DNA from 4 places in the Streptomyces sp. NPDC001832 genome. Region 2 is predicted to be linked to each of the others. Evidence: riboswitches for the same ligand, from Rfam matches in the RefSeq annotation. Region 2 holds a riboswitch; each other region holds the start of a gene.
What was found. Region 2 has a riboswitch for cyclic di-AMP ahead of ABT115_RS10480 (M23 family metallopeptidase). Riboswitches for the same ligand answer to the same signal wherever they lie in the genome.
Positions count from the first base shown of each region.

Region 1: it holds a riboswitch for cyclic di-AMP, as region 2 does, so the genes downstream of both, ABT115_RS17085 (M23 family metallopeptidase) here and ABT115_RS10480 (M23 family metallopeptidase) in region 2, are expected to answer to the same signal.
Region 3: it holds a riboswitch for cyclic di-AMP, as region 2 does, so the genes downstream of both, ABT115_RS28950 (transglycosylase family protein) here and ABT115_RS10480 (M23 family metallopeptidase) in region 2, are expected to answer to the same signal.
Region 4: it holds a riboswitch for cyclic di-AMP, as region 2 does, so the genes downstream of both, ABT115_RS25480 (M23 family metallopeptidase) here and ABT115_RS10480 (M23 family metallopeptidase) in region 2, are expected to answer to the same signal.

Region 1 covers NZ_JBEOYU010000019.1:6,389-11,643, forward strand. Annotated here, with positions in the region: gene ABT115_RS17075 (bifunctional acetate--CoA ligase family protein/GNAT family N-acetyltransferase) at 1-2,450, opposite strand, end outside; gene ABT115_RS17080 (HPr family phosphocarrier protein) at 2,624-2,905, shown strand; gene ABT115_RS17085 (M23 family metallopeptidase) at 3,133-3,933, opposite strand; cyclic di-AMP (ydaO/yuaA leader) riboswitch at 3,946-4,113, opposite strand; gene ABT115_RS17090 (M16 family metallopeptidase) at 4,465-5,255, opposite strand, start outside.
Region 2 covers NZ_JBEOYU010000009.1:109,454-114,708, forward strand. Annotated here, with positions in the region: gene ABT115_RS10475 (SGNH/GDSL hydrolase family protein) at 1-209, opposite strand, end outside; gene ABT115_RS10480 (M23 family metallopeptidase) at 436-1,365, opposite strand; cyclic di-AMP (ydaO/yuaA leader) riboswitch at 1,369-1,525, opposite strand; partial or broken gene ABT115_RS10485 (GH36 C-terminal domain-containing protein) at 1,822-2,496, opposite strand; gene ABT115_RS10490 (hypothetical protein) at 2,710-3,099, opposite strand; gene ABT115_RS10495 (IS982 family transposase) at 3,170-4,033, shown strand; partial or broken gene ABT115_RS10500 (alpha-galactosidase) at 4,047-4,216, opposite strand; gene ABT115_RS10505 (tyrosine-protein phosphatase) at 4,405-5,217, shown strand; gene ABT115_RS10510 (DUF6126 family protein) at 5,241-5,255, opposite strand, start outside.
Region 3 covers NZ_JBEOYU010000061.1:17,065-22,319, reverse strand. Annotated here, with positions in the region: gene ABT115_RS28970 (nucleoside triphosphate pyrophosphohydrolase) at 1-799, shown strand, start outside; gene ABT115_RS28965 (cytochrome P450 family protein) at 861-2,222, opposite strand; partial or broken gene ABT115_RS28960 (cytochrome P450) at 2,284-2,484, shown strand; gene ABT115_RS28955 (transglycosylase family protein) at 2,590-3,549, shown strand; cyclic di-AMP (ydaO/yuaA leader) riboswitch at 3,847-4,018, shown strand; gene ABT115_RS28950 (transglycosylase family protein) at 4,022-4,792, shown strand; gene ABT115_RS28945 (ABC-2 membrane transporter-related protein) at 4,947-5,255, opposite strand, start outside.
Region 4 covers NZ_JBEOYU010000042.1:41,886-47,140, reverse strand. Annotated here, with positions in the region: gene trmB (tRNA (guanosine(46)-N7)-methyltransferase TrmB) at 1-881, shown strand, start outside; gene ABT115_RS25485 (PrsW family intramembrane metalloprotease) at 978-2,534, shown strand; gene ABT115_RS25480 (M23 family metallopeptidase) at 2,714-3,907, opposite strand; cyclic di-AMP (ydaO/yuaA leader) riboswitch at 3,919-4,070, opposite strand; gene ABT115_RS25475 (PP2C family protein-serine/threonine phosphatase) at 4,406-5,255, opposite strand, start outside.

The DNA of each region.
Region 1 (5,255 bases), on a different contig from region 2:
AACGCGCCCTCGTTGGCGAGGTCCAGCCGGACACCGCCCAGATCGGCGCGGTGACGCAGATGGGGCGCAGTGGTCTTGAGCGCCACGGGATAGCCGAGCTGCGCTGCCGCGGCCACGGCTGCTTCCGGGTCGGGGGCCGGAAGCGTCGGGCGTACGGCGATGCCGTAGCGGCCCAGGAGTTCGCGCGCCTCGTCGTGTGCGAGCGGTCTGCCCCGCGGGTCGGGGTCGGGGCCGAGGAGGGTGTCGATCAGGTCGGCGGCGCCCGGCTCGTCGATGGTGTCGTCGAGGAACTCGGGCACCTTGCCGGGCACGGCTGCCTGCCGTCGCCACTGCGCGTACCTCGCCGCTTCGGCCAGGGCACGCACGGCCCGCTCGGCGGCGGGGTAGGCGGGGATCCGGCCGATCCGGATGCCGGAGCCGCCGTCAGTGCCCGCGCCGGTGGCGGCGGTGGCTGTGCCGCTGCCGGTTCCGGGTGCCGAGGGGGTGCGCGCAGGGTCGTGGCCGGTCGTGGTGGCGGCTCCGGCGCGCGAGGGCGTCGCGGCTGCGGAGGACTGTGCAGAGGGACGCGGCAGCGCGACCGTACTGGTGGCCGCGGCAAGGGCCTCCGCCAGGCCGCCGATCTCCACATGGACGACGGCCACCGGCTTGGCGGGACCGGCCGCGGCTGCCGCGTGCAGCGCGGTCGCCAGCACCTCTCCACCGCCCGATTCCGCCTCGCCGTTCTCGCCCACCCATGGGATCGCCGTCACGACCACCGAGTCGCAGCCCTCGTCGGCAAGGGCCTCGGCCAGGGCGTCCCGGAAGTCCTGCGGGGTGGCGGCGGTGGTGAGGTCGCGGGGCGGGCGCGGGCGCAGCCCCTCGGCCAGGCAGGCGTCGTACGTGAGCAGGCCGAGCGATTCGGAGTTGCCGAGGATCGCGACCCGCGGGCCCGCCGGGAGGGGCTGGCCGGCGAGCAGGAGACCCGCGTCGACCATCTCCGTCACGGTGTCGACGCGGATCACGCCCGCTTGCCGCATGAGCGCGGAGACCGTCGCATCCGGGATCCGGCTGACCGGTACCGCATGGCCGGGCGGGGTGGAACCGCTGTGCCGGGCGCCCTTCACCACGACCACCGGCTTCACGGCCGCGGTGCGCCGCGCGAGGCGGGTGAACTTGCGGGGGTTGCCGAGCGATTCGAGGTACAGCAGGACGACATCGGTGTCCGGGTCCTCGTACCAGTACTGCAGGAAGTCGTTGCCCGAAATGTCAGCCCGGTTGCCGGCGGAGATGAAGGTGGAGAGGCCGGCGCCGCGTCGGTAGAGCCCGGAGAGCAACGCAATGCCGATCGCTCCGGACTGGGTGAAGAGGCCGATGCGTCCGGGCGCGGGCGGCTCGGGGGCGAGGGAGGCGTTCAGCCGGACGGCTTCGGCATTGTTGATGACGCCGAAGGCGTTCGGGCCGATGATCCGCATCCCGTACGAGCGGGCCTGGCGGACCAGTTCACGCTGCCGCCCCCTGCCTTCGGCGCCCCATTCGGCGTATCCGGCGGAGAGGACGACCAGGCCCTGAACGCCGTGCTCACCGCAGTCGGCGACGGCCTCGGGAACCCGGTCGGCGGGGACGGCGACGACTGCGAGGTCGACCGGTTCGCCGATCTCGCCGATGGAACGGTGAGCGGGGACACCGTCGATCGTGCCCTGGTCGGCGGCGAAGGCGCGGTTCACGGCGTACGTACGGCCGGTGAAGCCGGCCCCGAGGAGGTTGCGCAGGACCGTGCGGCCGACCCCGCCCGGAGTGCGGCCTGCGCCGATGACGGCGACGGATCCCGGGGCGAGCAGCCGTTGCACGGAGCGTGCCTCGGCCCGCTGCTCACGGCCGCGCTGCACGGCGAGCGACTCGGCGGTCGGTTCGAGGTCCAGCGTGAGATGGACGGAGCCGTCCTCGAAGCTGCGCTGCTGGGTGTACCCGGCGTCCCGGAACACCTTGATCATCTTGCTATTGGCGGGCAGCACCTCGGCCGCGAAGCGGCGGATGCCGCGCTCGCGGGCGACGGCGGCGATGTGCTCGAGGAGCGCCGATGCCACGCCCCGGCCCTGATGCGCATCCTGGACCAGGAAGGCGACCTCGGCCTCGTCGGCGGGTGCGGAGGCCGGCCTGCCCCGCTCGTCGATCCGGTCATAGCGGACGGTCGCGATGAACTCGCCGCCGACCGTGACCGCGAGCCCCACCCGGTCGACGTAGTCGTGATGGGTGAAGCGGTACACGTCTCTGTCGGACAGGCGCGGGTACGGGGCGAAGAAACGGTAGTACTTCGACTCGTCGGAGACCTGCTCGTAGAAACTGACCAGCCGTTCGGCGTCGTCCGTGGTGATGGGCCTGATCCGGGCGGTTCCTCCGTCACGGAGGACCACGTCCGCTTCCCAGTGGTCGGGATACGCGTGATGCGGACTCTGCTCCGGCGAGGGCTGCATGCGCAAAGACTACGACTGCGTCAGCGGTCGCGTAGTTCTTGGGGCCGGGGCAGTCTGAGGGGGCCGATCGGCGGGCACAGCACGGGTTGTGGGCGTGCCCCGGTTCGGCCGGAGCACCGCGCACCACATGAGAGACTGGTCTAGACAACCATTGCTTCATGAAGGGCAGAACCATGGCTGAGCGCCGCGTCAACGTCGGTTGGGCCGAGGGGCTGCACGCCCGCCCCGCTTCCATCTTCGTCCGTGCCGCCACGGCTTCCGGCATCCCCGTGACGATCGCCAAGGCCGACGGCAACCCGGTGAACGCCGCCTCCATGCTCGCGGTGCTCGGTCTTGGCGCGCACGGCGGCGAGGAGATCGTGCTCGCGTCCGAGGCGGACGACTCCGAAGCCGCCCTGGACCGTCTGGCGAAGCTTGTCGCCGAAGGCCTTGACGAGCTTCCGGAGACCGTCTGAACCATGTCCTGTGAGAGAGCCGCGGCACCTGCATTCGGGGTCGCGGCTTTTTCGTTTTCCTGACCCGGGAGACCGCGAGGTGTGTTTGTCCTATTCGGGGGCGGGAGCGAATTCAGGCAGCCCAAAGGAAGCCGCCAACGTTTGCGGGACGGCGCGAAGGTCGGGCACGGCGAAGGCCCCGGCAGTGCTGCAGGGGCCTTCGAAGAGATGATGCGGGTGAAGCGTCGTCAGACGTTGACGCCGTGGGCGCGCAGGTAGGCGACGGGGTCCATGTCTGAGCCGTACGACGGCGTGGTCCGGGCCTCGAAGTGGAGGTGCGGGCCGGTGGAGTTGCCGGTCGAGCCGGAGAGGCCGATCTGCTGGCCGGCGCCGACGCTCTGGCCGACGGAGACGTTGATCGAGGAGAGGTGGCCGTACTGCGTGTACGTACCGTCCGTCATCCGGAGCACGACGTTGTTGCCGTACGCGCCACCCCAGCCTGCCTCGACGACCGTGCCGGCGCCGACAGCGACGACGGAGCTGCCGGACGCGGCGTGGAAGTCGATGCCCGAGTGGCTGCCGGAGGACCAGAGCGAGCCGCTGGACTTGTAGCCGGTGGTGACGTAAGAGCCGGCGACCGGAAGCTGGTAGGAACCCAGGCGAGCGCGCTCGGCAGACCGGGCGGCGCGGGCCTCCTCGGCGCGCGCCTCGGCCTCGGCCTTCGCCTTCTTCTTGGCGTCGGCCTTCTTCTTGGCCTCGGCCTTCTTCTTGGCCTCGGCCTTCTTCTTGGCCTCCGCCTTCGCCGCAACATCGGCCTGGTGCTTCTGCGCGTCGGCCTGGGCGTCGATCTGGTCGGCGATGGCGCCCTCGATGGCTATGACCTGGTTCAGACCGGTCTCACTGACGGAGGAGTCCGCGGCGAGGGCCGGAGAGACCATGCCGCCGACGACGCCGGTGGTGGCCAGAGCCGCGACTCCGGCGATCTTCGCGCTCCTGCGCGTCAGTCGGCTCGGGGCACGATGCTTCCCGGTGGCACGGGTGAACGCCATGAAGGGGCTGATCCTTTCCTTCCTTCTCGCCTACCGGGTTAGCTGACGGGTTCGGAGCAGGAAGGTCTCCTACGGACGTCCCGGCCTCACCGAGGCTCAGGCATCCGATTCACCCCAGGGACTCCATGGGTCCCCGGCTCCCCAGGCTCACGCCTGACAGGGACTCGGCGATGGCTGTCCGGTACGTCGCGGATGCGGCATACGAGTGACGGACAGCCCAGCTGACGCTAAGGGGGGTCACTTTCATTCACCAAACGGACAGGGCGTTTTGTAGCGCATCCCACAGGGCAAACAGGCAACCTCCCCAAAAAACGAACAAAAAAGGAAGACCCGTGTGAGTGAGATCTCACCCGGGTCTTCCTTTTCTGTCCCGATATGAACGCGTGACGGGTCGGTGGGCCGGCCGGTTCCGTCGGTGCTCGGTCGAACGTGACAGTCGACCGGTGGACTGTCACACGCAACAGGCCGGCCGGGCGGGCGGCGTCCGCCTCGGCCCGGCCGGCCGTCCGGCGTCCGCGGCGGGCACGACTGTCAGCCGGCGACCACCGACACCTCTCCGATGCCCAGGGCCCGGACCGGCTCCTCGATCTGTGCCGCGTCACCGACAAGGATCGTGACCAGCCGGTCACCCGGGAACGCGTTGACCACGGCTGCGGTCGCCTCGACCGTGCCGGTCTCCACGAGCCGGGCATACAGCTGTGCCTGGTAGTCGTCCGGGAGGTGCTGCTCGACCTGGTCGGCGAGGGTGCCCGCGACCGAGGCCGCCGTCTCGAACTTCAGCGGCGCGACACCCACGAGGTTCTGCACGGCCGTCTCGCGCTCTTCATCGGTCAGCCCTTCGACCACCAGGGTCCGCAGGACCGTCCACAGATCCTTCAGCGCCGGCCCCGTGGACTCCGTGTCCACCGATCCGCTGATGGCAAGCATCGCGGCACCCGTCGCCCCCGAGGCGGAACCCGGGGCCGAGGACCGCAGCACCTGGGCGAAGGCCCGGACGCCGTAGGTGTAGCCCTTCTCCTCGCGCAGCACACGGTCCAGCCGGGAGGTGAGCGTTCCGCCCAGGCAGTAAGTGCCCAGCACCTGGGCCGGCCATACGCTGTCGTGCCGGTCGGCGCCGATCCGGCCGATCAGCAGCTGCGTCTGCACCGCGCCCGGACGGTCGACGATCACCACTCGGCCGGTGTCGTCGGCGGTGATCGGCGGGGCGGGACGGGGCTCCGCGGTGTCTCCCGACCAGTCGCCGAGGGTGTCGGCAAGCAGGGCGTCCAGGTTGATGCCGGTGAGGTCACCGACGACCACGGCGGTCGCCGTGGACGGCCGGA
Region 2 (5,255 bases):
GCGGAGCCTTCGGTGCTTGTCCCCGCATCGGGCTCAGGGAGCTGGTCCGCGAGAAGTGTCGCGAAACGGTCCGCCCAGCCGACGAAGGTTCCGTCGGGGCCGGGGTCGCCGACTCCCTCGGTGAAGCTGTCGCCAATCGCTGCGTACGACTCGATGACGCCATGCCGGTTGATGACGCCACGTTGATTTTTTTTCGAATCGTCTGCCACGAACGCTTATCCTGCACCGTCGAATGTGACCTACGCGACCGTAATAAGAGGTTGGGGGCGAGATGGACGGTCCGGTCAGGTTTCGGCAAAGGGGGGAATAGGCCCGACCGGCAAATGGGGTGGGAGAAGGGGCAGTGCGCCGCTGCACACCGCCCCTTCTGTGTTGCTCAGGTCATGCCTTGTAGCTCAGGTCATGCTTTGCTGCTCAACTGCCCGGCCGTTCGGCTCAGACATAGATGCCGTGCGAAGCCAGGTAGGCGACCGGGTCGATGTCCGAGCCGTACTCCGGGCCCGTGCGGACCTCGAAGTGCAGGTGCGGGCCGGTGGCGTTGCCGGTGGCGCCGGAGAGGCCGATCTGCTGACCGGTGCTCACGGTCTGGCCCGCGGAGACGGAGATCGAGGACAGGTGGCCGTACTGCGAGTAGTGCCCGTCGGCGTGCTTGATGACGACCTGGTTGCCGTACGCGCCACCCCAGCCGGCAGTGACGACGGTGCCGGAGGTGATGGCCTTCACGCTGGTGCCGGTGGAGACGGGGAAGTCGATCCCGGTGTGGCTGCCGCTGGACCAGTTGGAGCCGGAGGCGCGGTATCCGGTGGTGTGGTTGCCGGGCACCGGGTGGCTGTAGCCGGAGCTGTTGCTCTGACTGGCCGGGGCGGAGGTCTCGGACTCCGTGACCGTCGAGGCCTTGTCCGGGGCGGACTTGGCCGGGGCGGACTTCTCCGCGGCCGACGAAGGCGCAGAGGGTGCCTTCGGCGGGAGGGACTCGCCCGTGTCGGCACCGGTGCCGAGCGTCAGCTTCAAGCCCGGGAAGATCAGGCTGGGGTCTTCGCCGACGGCCTGGCGGTTGTCCTCGTACAGCTTCTGCCAACCGCCGTTGATCTCGTGCTCAGCGGCGATCTGCGACAGGGAGTCGCCGGAGACGACGGTGTACGTCGTGGTGGCGGCCTGCTTCTGCGCGGCCGGCTTGGCCGGGGCTGCGTGGTTGGCGGCGGAGGCCGACTGCGGCGCGGCGGTCGGGGCCGAACCCTGCGCGGCGTGGGCACCAGTGGCACCGAGCAGTGGCAGAGCGATGACGGCACCCCCGGCGCTGGCGGCGGCGACGCCACGGGCGATGGCGCTGGACTTCGTACGACGATGCTTACCCGATGTGGGCATGACGTGCTTCCTCTCCGGCGCCTGCGAGGTGAGCTGTCGGGTTCGGGCTGGAGATGCCCGGCCGCGCCGAGCGCGACTTCACCCCGAGCCGGCCGGATTTCTCCGATCGGCGGCCTACCTGGTTCCCCCGCTCCTGCCACGCGATGAGTGGGTGCGAATTCCGGGCGGCGGCAGGATTAGGCGGTCCGCCCGGATTGACGGCGACCGTAAGCGAGTCGGGACGGAGAGAACAAGCCACGGGTTCCGCACCGGAATCCGTGCTCGGAAATCGGTGCGGAATTCCGGTCACACTCCGTGGATTAAGGATCTTGCCTTTCCGCGCCACGCACGGAATACCCGACCGCCCCGCCAGCACAGAACGTCACGGATATGACTCCGCTCACGAGAGGGCAGCCATCTCCCTTACGAGCGGGGCACATTGTGACAAATGCGCCCATTACGGACATGTCATGCTCATCATTCGCGTCGGAGCCTCAGGACCCGCGCGTCGAGATCGCCCCGAAGCCCGGTGTGCAGCCCCCGATGCAGCAGTACCGAACCGTGGTTCACCACCTCCGTATCCAGGCAGGTGTACGTTGCTGCGGGGTCGAGCCCACGCAGCGGCAGGGCCCAGGGCCGCTTCCCGCGCCTCTGCGCCTCCAGCCACATCAGGACCTCGGTCTCGCCCCCGTGGACGTACTGGACCGCGCCGAGTCCGCCGCGCGGGCGCGCAGCCGGTGCAGCGCGCCGCGCTGCACCGCCCGCCGGATCTGCTTGTAGAGATTCACCCAGGCCCGCGCCTCGGCCAGCTTCTCCTCACTCCACTCGGTGAGGTCCCCGCCGACCCCGAGGCACACCGGCCATCGCGCTCACGAAGCAGCGGTTGAAGTCCCATTTCACATAGTCGACGGGCGCGCTGGAGAGCAATGTGTCCAATTGCTCCCACAGATAGTCCTGTACATCGGTGCGGGCCGGATTGAGTACCAGTTGATTACGGAACTCGGTCCGTGCCGGCCCTGGGAAATGCTGCACCCAGTCGGGGCGTGCGCGATAGAGATCGCTGTCGGCATTGACCATTTCCGGCTCGACCCAGCTACCGAACTGCATGCCGAGTCCGTGCACTTCGTCTGCGTGTGATCGCAACGTGGCCGGAAGCCCTTGGATGGGGTCTCCCCTGCTCGAACGAAGCTGAGAGCTTGGGGAAGTGCCGGGCATCGCGACAGGGAAAACCTTGCCGGTCGCGGCACTAGGTGATCAATTCCAAGGGATACCTGCGGAGGGTGTGGGGTGGGCGGCGGCCGAAACCACCGCGAGACGGTCAGGCGGCAGGCTGCCGGCCCTGGTTGTCGAGGTCGCAGCGGGCGGTCAGGCGTCAGGGTCGACTTCGGGGTGCGTGAACCGCACGGGCTTGCCCAGCGACCGGGCGTAGGCGATTTCGGCTCGGGTGCTGTCTCCGATGTAGTCGCCGACTACGAGCACCTCATCAGCGAGCCGGATCTTCGCTCGGTGCAGATCGTCGAGTCGAACCTTCAGCGCCTCGGCCTCGACAGGATCGGACCAAAGTTCGTGCGGCGACTTCATGTCACAGCCCGGTTTGACGACAATCTTTCCGGCTTTGGTCTCCCGCAGATCGGCCTCGGTCATCTCGGTCATGAAGCGGGTGGAGCCGCAGATAACGACGATACGCGGGAGGCTCAGCTGCTTCTTCGCGTCGGCGAGCCTCTCCTCGGGGGTGAGCAGTTGCGGGTATGACACTGGTTCCTCCTGGTGGTGTGGTCCAAGGGGTGCCTGCGGAGACGAGAACGAGGGTGTCCAAGATCGTTTTGTGACGAACGACGTGGACACCCTCGCGACAGCACTCTATGCGACGACCGACGACATCCTGAAGGAGCATCCTGGGCTGGTGGTCACCCTCGCCACGATGCAGGCCATACTCGGCTTCACCTCCGAGGCCAAATGGCTCCGCCATGCCCGTGCCCACCTGCGCCACCTCTTCCCCTACCTGCCCCAGCAGCCCGGCTACAACAAGCCGCTGCGCAAGGCCGCCGGTCTGATGCGAAGCGTCAACCGGATCCTGGCCGCCACCACCTCGGTGTGGAGCGACGACGTATGGGTCGTGGACTCCACCCCGGTGGAGTGCGGCCGCTCCCGCGAGACCGTCAAACGCTCCGACCTGGCAGGCTGGGCCGAATACGGCTACTGCGCCAGCCACAGCCGCTTTTTCTGGGGCCTGCACCTGCACCTGGTGTGCACCCTTCAGGGCCTGCCCATCGCCTTCGTCCTGACCGGGGCCAAGGCCGACGAACGCGAGACCCTCCTTGACCTCCTGGCAGCCGAATGCGAGCTTCTGCGAGAGCGCCCCCGACAGACTCTCATCGGCGACAAGAACTACTTCGGCCGTGGTTTCGAACGCGAACTGTCCGAGCGTGGAGTCCAGTTGCTGCGGCCGGCCCGTAAAGGTGAACGGGAACGGCCTGGTGCAGCACTGTTCAAGCCGCTGCGGCAGGTCATCGAATCGATCAACGAGACCTTCAAGGGACAGCTTGACCTCGAACGGCACCGAGGGCGCACACCCGGAGGTGTCATAGCCCGCGTCATGCAACGCATCCTCGCGCTGACCGCCGCGATCTGGCACAACGACGCGACCGGACAAACCGTCCTACGCTCACTGATCGCCTACGATCACTGACCCCTTGGAATAGATCATCTAGCGGCTTCAGCCCGCGGCAGAAGCGGTCCGGAATGGGCGTCAGTCACCGAGCCCTGCCCGCTCGCTGATGCGCTGCCCGAATCACGCGTCGTCCACGACGAACAGCTCGACGCCCACCGCGGCGGCGCGCTCGGCGAGGGCGTGCTGCTGCTCCTGCGAGACCGCCCGGCGTGGCCGACGGTGGCCCATCGCTCGATCACATCGGAGTCGTCCCGCATCCGGGGAGGGCGAGTTCACGGAAGTATCGACAAGCAAAGGCCGAGATGATTGCCTAAGGAATCAATGTCGTATCGTCGCGGGAGTGGCCTTGTCGGCGACTCGCGCCGGCACCAGATACTCCAGGAGTCACCGTGACGCAGCAGTTGCCGCAGAGCCCGTCGACGGAACCCGAGCTGGCGGGTGTCCGCAACTTCCGCGATGTGGGCGGACTGCCCACCGTGGACGGCCGGCGGGTGCGGTACGGACGGCTCTTCCGCAGCGGTCACCTTGCGCACGCCACCGCCGAGGACACCGCCTTCCTCGGCGGTCTCGGTCTGCACACGGTCTTCGACTTCCGCAATGCGGCCGACCACCGGCTCGACGGCCTGGATGTGGAGTTGCCGGGCGTGCGGAATGTGAGCATCCCGCTCTCCGACCCCGCCGACGGCGCCGAGTTCTGGCGGATGGTCCGCGACGGCGATCTGAACCAGCTGCGCTCGGTCCTGGCCGACGGCAAGGGAGCGAACCGGATGATCGCCTCGTATCGCGCGATCATCCGGGACCGTACCGCCGAGCACAGCCGGGTCCTGCACGCCCTGGCCGAGGACAGCGTTCCCGCGTTGATGCACTGCGCGGCGGGCAAGGACCGGGCCGGTCTGTCCATCGCGGTGTCACTGCTCGCGGTCGGCGTCGAGCACGATGCGATCGAGGCCGACTACCTGAAGTCGAACGACGCCCACCGCCGCTACAAGGTGCGCCGCAGCGACACCTCGGCGGACGGCATGTCGGCCGAGGTGATGGAGCTGCTCAATCCGCTCTTCGGCGCGCACGCCGACTACCTCGCTGCGGCCTTCGCCACCATCGAGGAGACCTGGGGCAGCACGGACCGCTACTTCTCCGAGGGCCTGAAGCTCGCGCCCGAGACCCGTGAACGGCTGCGCGACCGGCTCCTCGCCGAGGCGTAGCCGGACCCGCCCGTCGGCGGTGGTCAGCCTTCGCCGGC
Region 3 (5,255 bases), on a different contig from region 2:
GGTTGCCCCCACCGCGCAGGAGCTTGTCGATGTGTGTGCGGGTGGCCGGAGCGTGGTCGTCCTCACGGGCGGCGAGGGCAATCAGCCGCTGACCGACGGGCTGGCCCGGCTCGCCGGTTCGGGCCGGGTGCAGATGCCGGACCTGGAGCTGCTGCCCGGTTCGTACGATCTGCCGGGTGCCCGGCTTCTCGACCTGGTCCAGATCATGGACCGGATCCGGACCGAATGCCCCTGGACCTCGCAGAAGACCCACGAGAGCCTCGCCAAGTACGCCATCGAGGAGGCGTACGAACTCGTCGAGGCGATCGAGGACGGCGACCGCGACGAGCTGCGCGAGGAGCTCGGGGACGTACTCCTCCAGGTTGTCTTCCATGCCAGGATCGCCGAGGAAGCGCGCCCCGAGGACGGAGACGAGCCGTTCTCCGTCGACGACGTGGCCGCGACCCTCGTAGAGAAGCTCATCCACCGCCATCCGCATGTCTTCGGCGACGAGACCGCCGAGACCCCGGAGGATGTGCACGCGCACTGGCTGCGGACCAAGGCCGTCGAGAAGCAGCGCGAGTCGGTCACCGATGGAGTCCCGCTCGGCCAGCCCGGCCTGGCCCTCGCGGCGAAGCTGGCCGGCCGGGTCCGTACGGCGGGGCTCGATGTGGCGCTTCCCACGGGCGACGGCATCGGTTACGAACTCCTCGCCCTCGCCGCACGCGCCGAACAGGACGGTGTCGACCCCGAGGCCGCGCTGAGGGCCGCGGGCCGGGCCTACCGGGATGCCATCCGGGCGGCGGAGGGCAACGGATAGCGTCGGGCTTCACCTGGGCATTCGCCACCGACCCGTACTCGGCCTACGCCTGGCTGAGCGATCAACCAGTCGAAGCCTCCGGCGTGAACTCCACCGGAAGGGTGCGCAGGCCCCGCATGATCAGCCCACCCCTCCACCGTAGATCAGCAGGGTCCACCGCAAGCTGAAGGTCCGGCAGGCGGCGGAACAACGTCTCCAAGGCAGTGCGTCCCTCCAGTCGGGCGAGCGGCGCTCCGAGGCAGTAGTGGATGCCGTGGCCGTACCCCAGGTGTTGGTTGTCTCGGCGGGACAGGTCGAGTGTGTCGGGGTCATCGAAGCGTGCCGGGTCGCGGTCGGCCGCAGCGAGCACGACGAGCACGGGGTCGCCCTTTCGGATTGGCTGTCCCCCGATTTCGAGCGTCTCGGTGGCGTACCGCCAGGTCGCCAGTTCTACCGGACCGTCATAGCGCAGCAGCTCCTCCACGGCGCTATCGAGGAGGGAGTCATCGCGTTGCTCGACTGCATTCTGGAAAACAGACCGCTGAATGGGGTTTCGGAAGAAGGCGTGGGCGCTGTTGCCGATCAAGTTAATGGTCGTTTCGAAACCCGCGAATAGGATCACGAAAGCCATGGCGGCGGCCTCGTTCTCGGTGAGGTGCTCGCCGTGGTCGCTGGCCCGGATCAGGTCAGAAATCAGGTCGTCGCCGAGGTTCGCACGCTTCTTATGAATCAGCTCGGCGAGGTAGGCGCGGATCTTCTTCACCGACCGGGCGACGCCACCGCGCGGGCCCTGGCCGTGCCGGATCATCATGCCCGCCCAGTCCCGAAAATCGTCCTGGTCCTCGGTCGGCACCCCCAGCAGATCGCAGATCGCGTAAATCGGCAGCGGGAAGGCGAACTCGTGGATCAGCTCCGCCTCGCCGCGCCCGGCAAAGCCATCGATAAGGCCGTCCGCCAGCTCTTGGACTCTGGGCGCGAACTCGGCGACTCGGCGCGGGGTGAACGCCTTGGAGACGAGGCGGCGCAGCCGGGTGTGGTCGGGCGGGTCGATGTTCAGCAGATGTGTCATGAGCCCGGCACCGCGCTCCCCGGGAATACCGGTCTTGGTGCGGCCCTGGGCGTCATCCGCGTGATGTTCGGGGTTTTTCGACAGCCTGGCGTCGGCGAGCGCCTGTCGAGCGTCCACGTAACGGGTCACGAGCCAGGCCTCCACCCCGGACGGCAGTTCCGTCCAGTGCACGGGCGTGTGCTCGCGCAGCCAGGCGTAGGCGGGGTACGGGTCGGTTGCGAACTCCCAGGAGAAGAGTTCCGGAGTCGGAATGTGGTTCACCTGGCGACGGTATCGGGCGTCTCGGCCGGCCCCGGCTAACTGAAGGTCAGCTACGGCGGCTGGCCGGGTGGAAGAAGAGTCGTGCGGCGAGCCGTACTTCAACGCCAACGACATCGAGAACACCGTATGGCGCGAACTCGCCAAACTCATGAAGGACGAGTCCCGCCTACAGGCGATGGCAGCACCGCTCGCGCGACTGGAGGGGCAGGCCGCGCTCGCCACGCTTCTGAAGCGCCTTCCGGACCTGCTTCTTGCGGTGAAACCTACCGATTTGCGGTGGCGTGGCGGGCTCCTCATGCGCGGACTGCGCACGCTGCCCGTGGAGTTCACACCGGGGGCCGCCCTGGCGCAAGATGACACTCCGTCAACGCTGTGACTTTCACGTGATCTGCGCTGCATCGACTTGTGACACACGTTCGAGTCCAGTTAGGTTCACCGTTCGACTCACCAGTCACTCGTCAGTCACACGGAAGGCAACCCCATGGGCTCCGCGAACGGCAGACACCGTCGCCCTCGTCAGGCACCCGCCATCGTCGTCGCCGCGGGCGTGACCGGATCGGCCATCGCCATTCCGCTGCTCGGCGCGGCCAGTGCACAGGCAGCCGAAGCCACGACCTGGGACCAGGTGGCCGAATGCGAGAGCGGCGGCATGTGGAGCGCCGACCTCGGCAACGGCTTCTACGGCGGCCTTCAGTTCTCGCAGAAGACCTGGAAGGCGTACGGCGGCGAGTCGTACGCCCCGCGTGCCGACCTTGCCAGCCGCTCGCAGCAGATAGCCGTGGCCGAGAAGGTCCTGGACGACCAGGGCCCGCAGGCATGGCCCAGCTGTGCGGTCATCTCCGGCCTCGCGGTGGACGGGACGCTGCCCGGTGTCGACCCGGGGGTTGCGTCCTCCGCCGAGCCGACGGAGAGCACGGAGTCGGCTGACGGTACGTCGGCGGCCTCGTCCGATGACACCACCAAGCCGTCGGGCCGCGCGTCGGGCGGTACGGGTGGTTCGAAGAGCTCGAAGGGCCCGGATGGCGCCGACAAGTCTTCAGGCAAGGCGAAGCCTTCCACGAAGCATTCGACCACCGCGTCGGCCACCCCGCCCTCCGATGTGCCCGATTCATCCGGCTCTTCCGATTCGCCCGACGGTGTCGGTGGTAAGCATCGCGGCGCGCCGGCCTCCGAGGGGAGCCGGGACGCGAACGGCGGCGCCGGCCGTGAGTCGGGCCGTCATGCCTCCCGCGGTGACGCCGGCGCGCGCGACGCGGGTGTGTCGGCCGCCGAAGGCGCGTACACCGTGCACCCCGGCGACAACCTCTGGGCGATTGCTGACGCGCAGAAGGTTCCCGGTGGCTGGCCCGCGCTCTATGAGGCCAACAAGGATGCCGTCGGCTCCGATCCGGGCCTCATCCTTCCTGGCCAGAGCCTCGATCTCGACGTGAAGGCCAAGTGAGGGCAGTCTGAATTCGGCCAAAAGGGCCTCAAAAATCTGGGTAGTTCAGAGACCTATGTCCGATTATGTGTAAGTGAGACATGGGTCTCTTTGCGTCAACTGGCGTGTCGCGCCTGGGAACCCCTCCGTACCGCTGCCACCTGCGAAAACGACGGTTCCTCAGATGCGAGTACGGGCCGATTGTCCGATGTGTCCGTCTTTGAATGTGAGGGTTGCGTATGTTTACGGTCAGAACCGCTCGCACCGCGGGCCCCTTCGATCGTCACGCCGAATCCTGCCGTCGGTCGAAGGGAACAGACGCGTAAAGCGCCGTAGGCAGGAGCGGGGGACCCAGGTAGGCGCTGGGCCCGATCGTCGAATGACGCATCGGGGCCGGCTTGGGGTGAAGTCGCGTGCTAGGACGTGCGACCGGGCAACTCACTTGGCCCGAACCCGACAGCTCACCTCGTAGGCGTCGGTGAGGAGAAGTTCCATGCTGTTTTCCAGCAAGGGCAGGCACCGCCGCCCGTCAAAGGCTGTCCGTGCCGCCACGCTCGCAGGTGTCGCCGGTACCGCTGTCGCCGTACCGCTGATGGGCGCGACCAGTGCCTCCGCCGCCTCCGTCGCCACCTGGGACGCCGTCGCCCAGTGCGAGTCCGGTGGCAACTGGTCCATCAACACCGGTAACGGCTATTACGGTGGCCTGCAGTTCTCGCAGTCCAGCTGGGCCGCCGCCGGCGGTACGCAGTACGCCCCCCGTGCCGACCTGGCCACCAAGGCCCAGCAGATCGCCACCGCCGAGAAGCTCCTCGACATGCAGGGTCCGGGTGCCTGGGGCTGCGCAAGTGCCGGCGGCCTGACCAACGACGGCGTCGACCCGGGCGTCGACACCGGCTCCTCCTCGAACTCCACTTCCACCTCCAGCTCCAGCTCCAATGCCACCGAGCAGGAGAGCACCCCGGCCGCGCCGGAGCAGCAGGCCCAGCCGGAGCAGACCGAGCCCACCGAGCCCCCGGCCGCCTCCCCCTCGGACGGCTCCGCCGCTCCGCAGGCCGAGTCGAAGGAGACCGTCACCACACCGACCGGCGGGAAGGTCGAGAAGGGCGACGGCGAGTACAAGGTCGCCCCCGGCGACTCCCTGAGCGAGATCGCCGCCGACCAGAAGGTCGAGGGTGGCTGGCAGCAGCTGTTCGAGCTGAACAAGGACATCGTCACGGACGCCGACCTGATCTACCCGGGTCAGCAGCTGCACCTGACGAAGTAGTCCAGGCTCTCTCCTCCCTGAGCTCCCCGGCCCGGCGCCCAATCCCCCGTACGCGCCGGGCCGGGGTTTCTGCGTGACGCGGGGGTGCCTATATATCTCGATCGGACTCGGAGTCGGACGAGGAGGCAGCGACGGGGCCTGCAGGGCCTATGGTTCAAAAGAGCCGCTTCCGTCCCCACACGACGATGAACGTGACGATGGCCGCGGTGACTGTGAGCATGATGACTGCTCCCAGCCACTGCATCGGCTGCATCTGGGAGGCCGGGAGGTAGTCGGCCGCGTAGCCGATGACGTGCTTTGACTCCAGGCAGGACGTGTGGGCTCGGGTGTTCTCCATCTTGTCCAGGCACGTCGTCCAGTCCAGGCGGGTTCCCGAGTCGGTGAGGAAGTACGTGCCTTGGCCCTGTTGCACCGCACCGGCGGGCAGTTCCGGCTGCCGGGCGTCGGGGCCTACGCCCTTGTG
Region 4 (5,255 bases), on a different contig from region 2:
CGAATCCTTCCGCCCCTGCGTCCGGCGATGCCGCGGCCGGGAAGAGCAACGCCGCAACCGAGACGTCCACCGCCTCCTCGGCCCCCGCCCCCGCCTCCGCCGCTGCCGGGATTCCGGACGATCTGCGCGCCGCCTCCTTCGAGCGGCAGCGCAGGCTGCGCCAGGAACCGCGCTTCCCCGGCGGACCCGCGATCGATCCGGCCGGATCGCACCACGAACGCCGGATCCGCAGCTTCCAGCCGCGCCGCAGCCGCGTCACGCCCGGCCAGGAGGACGCCCTGCTGCGGCTCTGGCCGAAGTGGGGCCTGGACATCGACGGGCAGCGCGTCCTCGACCTGCCCGCGCTGTTCAACGGGCTTCCAGCCGTGCTGGAGATCGGTTTCGGAATGGGTGAGGCCACAGCGCACATGGCGGCCGACGACCCGGGCACGGGCATTCTCGCCGTCGATGTGCACACCCCGGGCCAGGGCAATCTGCTCGGTCTGGCGGACCGGAACGGCTTGTCCAACATCCGGGTCGCCAACGGTGACGCGATCATCCTGCTGCGCGAGATGCTGAAGCCGGACTCGTTGGACGGGCTGCGGGTGTACTTCCCCGACCCGTGGCCCAAGAAGCGCCATCACAAGCGGCGGCTGATACAGCCGGAGTTCCTCGATCTGGTGGCGCAGCGGCTGAAGCCGGGGGCTGTGATCCACTGTGCGACCGACTGGGAGCCGTACGCCGAACAGATGCTGGAGGTGCTGACCGCGCACCCCCTCTTCGAGAACACCCAGGCGGACGGCTACGCGCCGCGGCCGGCGTTCCGGCCACTGACCCGGTTCGAGCGGCAGGGCCTCGACAAGGGCCATGTCGTGCACGACCTGCTCTTCGCCCGCCGCTGACGGTCCGCCCGGAGGCAATAACGGCCTCGGAAGAGACTTGGCGGACCCGTCGCCCCATGGCGAGCTGTCAGTGCTGCTCGTTAGGGTCATCGGATGGTGTCCGACGGGTCTGTCCAGCAGCGGCAGTCGCAACCGGCCGTCCCGCTCCTCGAGGAGCAGCGGGTCGGCGAGATCCTGGCTGCCGTGCCGGAGCGCAGGCACTGGCGGTACCGGCCGCGCCGCGTCGGCATGGTGTGGCGCAGCAGGACGTTCCGCATCGCGGCTGTGTTCACGGTGCTCGCGCTATGCGGCCTGGCGATCCTGGCGCTGGTCCGCGATCAGACAGGCACCGAGGGCTTTCTCGTAGGCCTGGGTCTCGCCGTGCTGCCCGTCCCGCTCCTGATGGCGGCGTTCCGCTGGCTGGACCGGGTCGAACCTGCGCCGTGGCGGAATCTGCTGTTCTCCTTCGCCTGGGGTGCGTTCGCGGCCGCCCTGATCGCGATCATCGCGAATTCGTTCGCGACTCGCTGGATAGCCGCGGCCACCGCCGACCCGTCGGGCGCCAACACCCTCGGCGCCACGGTCATAGCGCCGGTCATCGAGGAGAGCGCCAAGGCCGCGGCCGTCCTGCTGATCTTCCTGTTCCGAAGGCGGGAGTTCAACGGGATCGTAGACGGCGTCGTCATCGCCGGCTTCACCGCGAGCGGCTTCGCCTTCACCGAGAACATCCTCTACCTGGGCACCGCCTTCGGTGAGGACCAGCAGATAGGCGCCTCGGGCGTAGTCTCGGTGACCGCCGCGACGTTCTTCGTACGGGCGGTGATGTCGCCGTTCGCGCATCCGCTCTTCACGGTGCTGACCGGAATAGGTTTCGGACTGGCCGCGGTCAGTGCGCGGCGCCGCCGGATCCGCCGTATCGTGCTGCCGCTGCTGGGTCTCGTCCTCGCCATGGGCATGCACGCCCTGTGGAACGGGTCGGCGTCATTCGGCCCGTACGGCTTCTATGCCGTGTACTGGGTGTTCATGGTCCCGGTCTTCGGCCTGGTGACCTGGCTGGCGATCTGGTCGCGCCAGCGGGAGCTGCGTGCGCTCTCCGCCGAGCTGCCTGCCTATGCTGCGGCCGGCTGGCTGACCCCCGCCGAACCGCTCGCCCTCTCCTCGATGCGGGCCCGCGGCATGGCACGCGAGGCGGCACGCCGACAACACGTCGCCGCAGCCTGGGGAAGCCCGTACGGAACGGCGTACGCGCCAGGATTCGGGCCAGGGCACGCGCCAGGATTCGGACCGGGGCACGTGTCGCCCGGGTCCAGGCCGTCGGCCCAGGTCAGGGCTCATGCCAAAGCGCAGGCCAAGGCCCGCGGAAGGGCTGCCGCCCGCACCGTCGCCGAGTACGAATCGTTCGCGACGTCACTGGCCTCGCTGCGCCGACAGGCGCGCCGCGGGGCGGCGGGCCCGGACTTCGCCGAGCGCGAGCTGGAGCTGCTGCACCACCTCTGGCAGCGCAGGGGCGTGGCCGCTCCCGCCCTGACGTACGCGGCGCAGGCTACGGGACGCCTGCGCCCCCACCCCCTGCCGACGGCCGCGTTCGCGCACCCGTTCCCGCAACACACGCAGTACGGCGGCTACGGCTACAACCCGTACCTGACCCCGCACCGAACGTCGCCACCGCAGTAGGGGCGTTCGCGAGCAGCCGGCCGCGATCCGTGGACGGCCCGGCCGTCCTCGTCAGGCGGCGTCCGCCATTCCGACAGGCCGGCAGCCCTGACGTCGGGGGTGAGCGTCAGGGCTGCCGGGGTTCAACGGCCGGTGAACCGGCTCGGATCACGAGGGCCGGGAGTAGGCCGCCCGGTGGATCAAGGGTTGAGGCCCTTGTCGCGCAGCCAGGCCATCGGGTCGATGCCCGCGCCGTCGGGGGTGTGGACCTCCAGGTGGAGGTGCGGGCCCGTGACATTGCCGGTCGCGCCGACCCGGCCAATGGTGTCACCGGTGGTGACCTTCTGGCCGACACTGACGCTGATCGAGGACTGGTGGCAGTACCACACCTCCGTACCGTCCTCGAGCTCCAGCACCGTGCGGTAGCCGTACGAGCCGGACCAGCCTGCGGACTTGATGGTGCCGCCGTGTACGGCCTTGATCGGGGTGCCGGTCGGCGCCGCGAAGTCAAGTCCGGTGTGGTGGCCGGAGGACCACATCGAGCCGGCTTGGCCGTAGGTCGAGGTGACCGTGTACGAGGAGGTCGGGAGGGCATAGCTGGCGGCGAGCTTGGCGAGCCGCAGCGCCTCGGCCTTCGCCTTGGCCTCCTCCTCCGCCTTCTTCTTCTCGGCGGCGGCCTTGGCCTCGGCCGCGTCCTGCTGCTTCTTGGCCTCCGCGGCGGCCTTCTCCGCGGCCGCCTTCTCCTGGGCCGCCATGGCTTCGGCGGCGGCGGCGTCATGCTGCTGCTCGGCCTGCTGGAGGATGCGGGCGCGGAGTGCCTCGCCCGCATCCGTCGCGCCCTGCTCGGCCTCGGCGGTGGTGAGGCCGGCGGTGGTGAGCGGGGCGGTAGCGGCGACGGCCTCGGACTTGTCGGCCTCGGACTCACCGGAGAACAGGGAGCCCACGCCGGCAAGGGACTTGGCGTCGGGGAGGCTGTCCGAGATGGAGTCGGGAAGGGAGATGGAGACCGGCGGCTTGCTCTGCGCGGTGGCCATGCCGCCCGCGCCGACTGCCGCGATGACGCCGACCCCGAGCACCGTGGAGCTACGGGCAAGTCCGTTGCGCTGCTTGGCGACGCGGTGCTTGCCGCGTACGGGGCGGACGGACTCCTCGGTGGGGTTCCACTCGTCCCAGCTTCCGCCGGGCCGGCCGTTGCCGTCGACGCGGAATTCGCTGCCGGTCTCACCGGCGAAGTCGCCGCCCGGCTCGGTGCCGTAACCGGCGCCGAACGCCGTTCCCGTCCCGGTGGTTCCGTGGTCGGAGCCGAAACCGGATCCGAAGTCAGCGCCGAAGCCGGAGCTGAACTCGGGGTTGAACCGAGAGGGGGCTTCGGGGGCAGGCTTGTTGGACGCCACGGGGGCGCACTCCTTTCCTTCCTTCTCGCCTACCGGGTTAGCTGACGGGTTCGGAGCAGGAAGGTCTCCTACGGCCCCTACGCCTCTCACGAGACACAGGTGTCCGATTCACCCCATGTAGATGGTTCCCCGGTTCCCTTGCGGAATTCGGCGCTCGCGCACGGTGCCGCCACTGACGACGGCTGGGACGACCGCGCTGCGTTATCGAACGTTAATAGACACACGGGCCTGATTCCAAGCTGTTCCCACTGATCGCTCAGGTCTTTGGCCAGGACTTTACGGGACACAACCGGGTGCAATAGGATGACTTGATCGCCCCTCAGCCATTACCCGGTTCCTGACGTTGCGTCAAACGTTATGCGGAGCGGCGCCTTTCAGTTACGCACGGTGGCGTCCCGCACCCAAGGCCGCGTCCCGGGCCACGCGAAGCACTGGGGCCACGCGAAGCACCCGACCCGCACAAGTCAGCCAGCCCGCACGACGCACCTGCCGCACCCCTCACGCCTCTTCCAGGGACACAATCCTCACGGTCCTGCGCCGGTCCAGCTGCCCCTCCGCGGGACGTACGACCGCGAGCAGCGCCATGTCGTCGGTCGTCTCGCCGCCCGTGTGCAGCCGTACATCATCGGTCAGCGCGGACAGCAGCTCCTCCGGCCCAGGAAAGATCTGACCGCGCAGCCGGGCCGCCGGATCGTAGAAGACCCCATCGGCGTTCCGCGCCTCAGAGAGACCGTCGGTATAGAGAAGCAGGGTCGCCCCCGCCGGCAGATCCCATTCGTCCGCCCGGTCGGGCCACGCCCCCAGCTCCATCCCGAGCGGCAGTGCGGGTACCGAGGGCCCCAGCACCTCCAGCGCCCCGTCCGCATGCAGCAGGATCGGCTCGGGGTGACCGCGGTTGACGATCCGCACCCGGGACACCCCGGACGGGATCTCGGCCAGCACGGCGGTGGTGAAGCCCTCCACCGCGTCCAGCCCGCCCCGAGCCCCCTCCCGCGCCAGCGCCCGCTCCAGCCGCTGCGCCACGCCTTCCAGCGAACGCTCCTGCTCGGCCGCCTCCCGGAACGCCCCGATGAGCACCGCCACCGACTCCACGGCGCCGATCCCTTTTCCCCGTACGTCCCCGACCACCAGCCGCACCCCCTGTGGGGTGTCCATCACGGCGAACAGGTCGCCGCCGACGTACTCGTCCGCCTGCGCCGCCTCGTACCGCGCCGCCACATGCAGCCCGCCGATCCGGTCGGACGGCTTCGGCAGCACCGCCCGCATGGCGGTCTCCGCAATGACCCGCGCGGAGGCCAGCTGCTCACCGCCGCGCCGTACGACCGTGTTGATCAGGACTGCGAGGGCC